Regions from separate parts of the Arthrobacter sp. JUb119 genome, predicted to be linked through region 3. Evidence: riboswitches for the same ligand, from Rfam matches in the RefSeq annotation. Region 3 holds a riboswitch; each other region holds the start of a gene.
What was found. A riboswitch is a leader RNA that binds a small molecule or an ion and turns the genes downstream of it on or off. The one in region 3 is predicted to bind thiamine pyrophosphate.
Positions count from the first base shown of each region.

Region 1: it holds a riboswitch for thiamine pyrophosphate, as region 3 does, so the genes downstream of both, thiO (glycine oxidase ThiO) here and thiM (hydroxyethylthiazole kinase) in region 3, are expected to answer to the same signal.
Region 2: it holds a riboswitch for thiamine pyrophosphate, as region 3 does, so the genes downstream of both, thiC (phosphomethylpyrimidine synthase ThiC) here and thiM (hydroxyethylthiazole kinase) in region 3, are expected to answer to the same signal.

Region 1 covers NZ_JANUFE010000001.1:278,531-280,726, forward strand. Annotated here, with positions in the region: gene M2368_RS01410 (GNAT family N-acetyltransferase) at 1-870, opposite strand, end outside; TPP riboswitch at 950-1,054, shown strand; gene thiO (glycine oxidase ThiO) at 1,052-2,149, shown strand; gene thiS (sulfur carrier protein ThiS) at 2,176-2,196, shown strand, end outside.
Region 2 covers NZ_JANUFE010000001.1:90,400-92,595, reverse strand. Annotated here, with positions in the region: tRNA gene M2368_RS00445 (tRNA-Thr) at 534-605, shown strand; TPP riboswitch at 879-986, shown strand; gene thiC (phosphomethylpyrimidine synthase ThiC) at 983-2,196, shown strand, end outside.
Region 3 covers NZ_JANUFE010000005.1:317,953-320,148, forward strand. Annotated here, with positions in the region: gene thiE (thiamine phosphate synthase) at 1-396, opposite strand, end outside; gene thiM (hydroxyethylthiazole kinase) at 389-1,183, opposite strand; TPP riboswitch at 1,173-1,267, opposite strand; gene M2368_RS14710 (GntR family transcriptional regulator) at 1,302-1,670, opposite strand; gene M2368_RS14715 (hypothetical protein) at 1,667-2,196, opposite strand, start outside.

The DNA.
Region 1 (2,196 bases), on a different contig from region 3:
GGCAACCAGGAATTTGCCCCGTTCGATACCTTCGTGCAGGAAGCCGTTGCTTTCTGCCACATGCTTCGACCCGGGATTATTTGCCCGCAATCCCAGCTCCAAGCGGTACAGTCCCAGCTCGTCGAACAGGTAATCCACCAAGGTTGCCACGGCGCGGGTGGCCAGCGACCGGCCCCGGTAATTCTGGTTCATCCAATACCAAATCCACGCGTTCCGATTGGCCGGGTCTACCGTACCGCACACCAGTCCCACCAGCCGATCCCGATATGCGACGGCCAACGCCTGCTGGCGTTCCCCGGCCTCCAGCAGTGCGCGAACATACGACTCAGCCTTTTGCGGGGAATCGGCGTCGCCTTGGCGCAACATGTCGGGGTTCGAGGAAAATGCCTCGTAGACCGCTTCGGCATCCGAAAGGCGCAGCCGGCGCACCGCGAATTCACCGTCGGCATGCACGGCTTCCTCCGGTCCTGCAGATGGCTGCGGATGAGCGGCGGCCGTGCCCTGGTGGAAGAGCAGCTGCCAGCGGCCCTGCTCATGGATCCACAGTGAACTGCGTTCGCTGGGGGAACCGGCGAGCAGCTTCCAGCGCAGCAGCACCAGCTGGTCTGAAAGCTGGAGAGCCACCGGGCTTTCGACTTTCAACGCCCCGGCATCCCGTGCCGGCTCCCGGGCCAGCTGGGCAATGATGGCCTCGCGATCATAGACTCGCCCGCTGGCTCCCACCTCGGCGAACCGAGGATGCAAGCGCCGCTGCAATTGCTCCTGGCTATGGCGTTGGCTGGATTCCAAGAGTTCTTGCTCCAACGAGATGATGGTGCTGGATAGCGCAGAACCTTGGGGAAGCACGATAGGGAAGTCATGGAATGCCATGTCAGCAAGTACATCACAGAAGATGACGGAACTGCTTTCAATGAAGTTCGACTTTATGAGCTGCATCATGCTTATAATCGCTGTAATCCGCGGGAGCCTGAATCGACCAGGCTGAGAGGGCACCGAGCCGACCGCTACACCTGATGCGGGTCATGCCGCCGTAGGAAGGAAGCGTGCCCTTGTGCATGTCAACATTGTTGGCGCCGGGATAATCGGCCTGGCCGTCGCGTTCGAGCTGGAATCACGCGCACACACCGTCACCCTCATCGATCCGGCACCCGGCCAAGGTGCAAGCTACGCGGCAGCAGGAATGCTGGCCCCGGCAGCTGAAACGGTCTGGGGCAATGGCCCGTTGCACCAGCTGCTTGCCGCCTCGAATGCCGCCTATCCGCAGTTCATCGAGCGCATCGCATCGGCCACCGGGCAACGCCCGGACTACTTGCAGAACTCCACGCTCGTTGTCGCCGCAGAGCCTGCGGACCGCGAAGCCCTGCACGAGCTGGCCGAACTGCAGATATCCCTCGGCCTGTCAGCGCAAAAGCTGCTGCCCAGCCAAGCCCGCAAGCTCGAACCAGCCTTGGCCGCCAATATTGCTGGCGCGGTCCTGTGCCAAGATGACCACCAGGTCGACCCTCGATCCATCGTCAAGATCCTGTTGGAGCATCTGCGTCCGCACCTGGTCGAGGAACGGGCGCAGGCACTGGTGACCGACGGGAAGCGGACCACCGCTGTGCGGACCGCATCGGGCCGAATCCTCGAAGCGGAGCAGACCATCGTGGCCACCGGTCTTGGCACCCTCGATGGCTTGAACGAACTTCCGCTGCGCCCGGTCTACGGGGACATCCTCCGGATCCAGGGACCAGCAGGCCCGCCGCTCATCACCCGCACCATCCGCGGCCTCGTGCACCGGGAACAGGTGTATCTGGTGCCGAGAAGGGACGGCAGCCTCGTCCTTGGCGCCAGCGTCCGTGAAGACCGGCAACAAGCGGTGAACATTGGCGCGATGCACCTGCTGCTGGACAACGCGAGAAAGCTGGTCCCCGGCATCAGCGACTGCACGCTGAACGAGGCAACGGCCCGGGCACGTCCCGCCACGCCAGATGACCGGCCGCTGCTTGGACGCCTTGATCCAGGGCTGCTGCTCTGCACCGGGTACTCCCGGCACGGCGTGCTGCTGGCTCCGCTGGGCGCAACGCTCACTGCGGATCTCGCCCACGGCCACCAATCCCACCCCTTGCACCAGGCTGTGGATCCCCACCGCTTTGCCAACGCAACCTAGACCGCTCACCGAACGGAGCAGCAACCATGACAAGCATCGGCATTAAT
Region 2 (2,196 bases), on a different contig from region 3:
AACGAGTAAATACTCTACACGGATTTCCCGGCAAAGAAAAATCGGCGGATCACCCCGGAAAAGACCAGGAGAATTCTGTAAAACCACTAGTCAATGACTATTTATCCTCTTACTCGCTACCCCGGGGACGAAGGGTGGGACAAAAAGTGCCCTGGTGACGATGCTCACGAGAGTGCTCCTCGCGGTCAATCGCGGATTTGCCATGACGCGCAGGATAGAATCCCGCGGATCATCCCCGGTGGCCAAGCATCGAATTACCCCGCTTGGAACTTCGGAACGCTGACACCTTTTCCCACTCCAGAACCCCTGACCGAGCGGCACTTGGGCAACACCCGATCCACCTAGGCGCCCAGGCACGGCTCCGGTGCCCGGCAGCTGGATCCCGGGCCGTGAACCGGGGTGCTGGAAACCGCCAGGAAGGCAACAGCTCCTTGCCGCCCATTCCGGTCTTGAGTAGGAATATTGTGACCTCAGCAACAAATTCCCGACGGATTTTGCAAACCTCAAAAACCTGTGTAAAGTATTTACCTGTTGCCCCCTTAGCTCAGTGGTAGAGCGCGTTCTTGGTAAGAACGAGGTCGCCGGATCGATTCCGGCAGGGGGCTCGAAATAAGAGAGGCAATCTGGTTCCAGATTGCCTCTCTTTTCGTTTATCCCGCAGATGCCGTGTAGCCACTGCGAGCATGGCCCAAGGCGCACCCCAAGCTGCAGCACCGGCTATCGGCCGCGTCTTGCGCCCCGGATTCCAGGTGCCCCCGGCAAGAGTCTCCGGCCAATGAAAAGCATCCTGGCCCGCCACAGCCGGCCCTTCCCACTTCCTTGATGTCAGGCCCTGACCACTGGGTTTGCGTTTTCTCCTCGCAAGCGTGCTAAGTTGTTCGCGACCACACGGGTGCCCTGGCAAGGGCTGAGATCGGGCTATCGCCGTCCGCGACCGTTGAACCTGTCCGGGTAATGCCGGCGAAGGAAGTGAGTTTCCCCAGTGGAACAAATTGAACAGCACCCTGCCCACACCCTTGCCTACCGTGAATCTGCGGGAATTTCTGTTCCCGTCACGCAGATCCAATTGGCAGACTCCCCCAATGGACAGCCCAACGAGCCGCTGGCGGTATATCGCACCAGCGGACCGGGAAGCGAGCCCACCCAAGGCCTGCAACCCTTCCGCGAGCGGTGGATCCTGGAACGCGGGGACGTGGAAACCTATGCAGGCCGCGAACGCAACCTGCACGACGACGGACGCTCAGCGGTCCGCCGCGGCACGGCCAGCGCGGAATGGGCCGGACGCTCAGCCCCGCCACTGCGGGCCGTTGGCGGAGCCCGCGTGACGCAGATGCACTATGCGCGTGCCGGGATCATCACCCCGGAAATGCGCTATGTGGCCCTGCGCGAGGAATGCGATGTCGAGCTGGTGCGCAGCGAGCTCGCGGCCGGGCGAGCCATCATCCCGGCGAACATCAACCACCCGGAATCCGAGCCGATGATCATCGGCAAGGCGTTCCTGGTCAAGATCAATGCGAATATCGGCAACTCGGCGGTGACCAGCTCCATCGCAGAAGAAGTCTCCAAGCTCCAGTGGGCGGCCAAATGGGGCGCGGACACGGTAATGGACCTGTCCACCGGAGATGACATCCACACCACCCGCGAGTGGATCATCCGCAACTCCCCGGTCCCCATCGGCACCGTGCCGATCTACCAGGCGTTGGAGAAGGTCAACGGCGAAGCCAACGAACTGACCTGGGAGATCTTCCGCGACACCGTCATTGAGCAGTGCGAGCAGGGCGTGGACTACATGACCATCCACGCCGGGGTGCTGCTGCGCTACATCCCGCTGACCGCCAACCGGGTCACCGGCATGGTCTCGCGTGGCGGGTCCATCATGGCCGGCTGGTGCTTGGCGCACCACCAGGAGAATTTCCTCTACACCCACTTCGATCAGCTGTGCGAGATCTTCGCGCAGTACGACGTGGCCTTCTCGCTGGGCGACGGGCTGCGCCCGGGCTCCATCGCAGATGCGAACGACGCCGCCCAGTTCGCCGAGCTGGACACCCTGGCCGAGCTGACCAAGCGCGCCTGGAAGTACGATGTGCAGGTGATGGTCGAAGGCCCGGGGCATATCCCGTTCCATCTGGTGCGCGAGAATGTGGAACGCCAGCAGCAGCTGTGCGACGGGGCGCCGTTCTATACCCTGGGCCCGCT
Region 3 (2,196 bases):
TACACCGAGGTAGTCGATCACCGAGGCGTCCTTGTTCGCCTGGGCCAATTGCTCATCGCTGGAAGCACTCAAGCCGATGATGCCCTCGCCAATGATCTGGCGAGCCAGCTGTACCGGCACATCTTTTTGCCCGATATGGATGCCGTTCACTGCTGCGCCAGCAGCCCGTGCCGCGAGGTAGACGTCAATGCGGTCATTGATCAGCAACTGGGCTTTGCCCTCGGTGAGCTTGGCAGCCGCGCAGGCCAGCTCGAAGAATTCCCGGGCGCTTTCATCCTTGGCGCGCAGCTGGATCCACCCGATCCCTCCGGCGACGGCGCCCTCGATAACTTCCAGGGTGCTGCGTGGGGTGCAGCTGGCAGTGTTGGCTACTAGATAAGCGCCGTAATTATGCATGGTTCAATTCCTCGTACTTCAAAGTTTTCAGTTCCCCGGGATCGGCAGCCGACAGCGCATCAAGGAAGGCAACTGCGAAGCTGCCCGGACCGGAGCTGCCAGCCAGGGCCTTTTCCGCGGCCAGGCCATAGAAACCGTGGGCTGCGATGGTGGCCTCGAACGGGTCATCGTGGACCGCAACCATTCCGGCGCAGACCGCGCCCAAGGCGCAGCCGCCACCTGTCATCTGGGTCAAGCCAATTCCGTTGGTTTGCACCAAGACGGTACGCGTGGCGTCGATGATGGCGTCAGCCTGGCCGGAAATGGCCACTACGCAGTCGTTTTCCGTGGCCAGTTCGCGTCCCGCCGCCAAGGCGGCAGAAACCTCATCCAAGGCATCGACACCGCGCGAAGCAGATTGCCGGCCGGCCAGGGCCAGGATTTCCGAGGCGTTGCCGCGAATCAGGGTCGGGCGTTGCCGGACAATGCGCCGGGCAAACTCCGTGCGCACCGGAAGCGCTCCCACTGCCACTGGATCCAGGACCCAGGGGGTGCCTGCAGCGCTCGCCGACTGCACAGCTTCTTCCATGGCGGTCAGCTGTTCAGTGCTTGGAGTTCCCAAATTCACCAATACGGCTGAAGCTGCCTGTGCGAATGGGCCGGCCTCTCCGGGCAGATCCGTCATGGCCGGGGAAGCCCCGGATGCCAGCAGGACATTGGCGGTGAAATTGGATACGACGGTATTGGTCAGGCAAAAAACCAAAGGTGATTGTTGCCGGTATTTTTGGGCAACTGCATGCAAAGCCATGCGACATCCCTCCGCTAGCGTGAACTAGATCAGGTTCTACGGGTCTTATCTCAGTCGGTTGATCCGACACCCCGTGTCACTGCCATAGAGCGTACGCACAACCGGTTCCGAGGACAAGTTACTTACGCTCGCGCCGCGCCACCAAGGCCTTGAGCGTGGCCGCATCCACCTTCTGCGCGGCCGCCAACGCCCAGAGGTGATCCACGGCGGCCAGGAGATCTTCACTGGTATCCACCGGCTGCGGCCGCTCGTTGACCACTGTGCCGGCACGGCGCCGGGAGGTGATCAGCTCTTCGGCTTCCAGCTCCTTGTAGGCGCGCGCCACTGTACCGGCAGCGACGCCGAGGTCCGTGGCCAGCGCACGCACAGTAGGCAGCTTGCTCCCCGAGGGCAGATCTCCCAAGGAGATCAGTGAAGCAATCTGCGAGCGGATCTGCTCATAGGGCGGGGTAGCTGCTTGGAGGTCAACACTGATCTGCGTGCTCATGAAGTAGCTGCCGGCTGATGTTCCCGCACGAAGGCGCTACCGGGGCGCTCTAGGAAAATGACTGCTGGGACAACGAAGATGAGCAATGCAAAGAGTCCCAGCCCGGCCGGGAATCCGTAGCCAATGAGCAGCATGGCTACCACTGCACTGGTGTTAACACGCATTGAACGCAGTTCCAGGACCTTGCGGTACCAGATTTCTTCGGCCGACGAGACAGCCCAGGGAATAATTGCCCGGCGGGAGAACCAGACGAATCCAAGATGGGTTGCCAGCAACAGCAGGATCAAGCCTGCAACCATTGTCTTGCCTGGAGGCACGAAGCCCCACAAATAGTCCAGCGGCGGATCGAGCAGAAAATAGGTGCTGGTGGCAAACAGCAAGCCAGCGGCGATGTAGGACCACAAGGGCAGGGGCGCGTGGTACTTGGGTGCTGCAGACGCCTGCCGGGCCACCGTGCTGACGTAGCTGAGATAAAGCGCATTGAGAACGGCATAGCTCAAAGCCGCACCGGCAAAGATCATTAAGA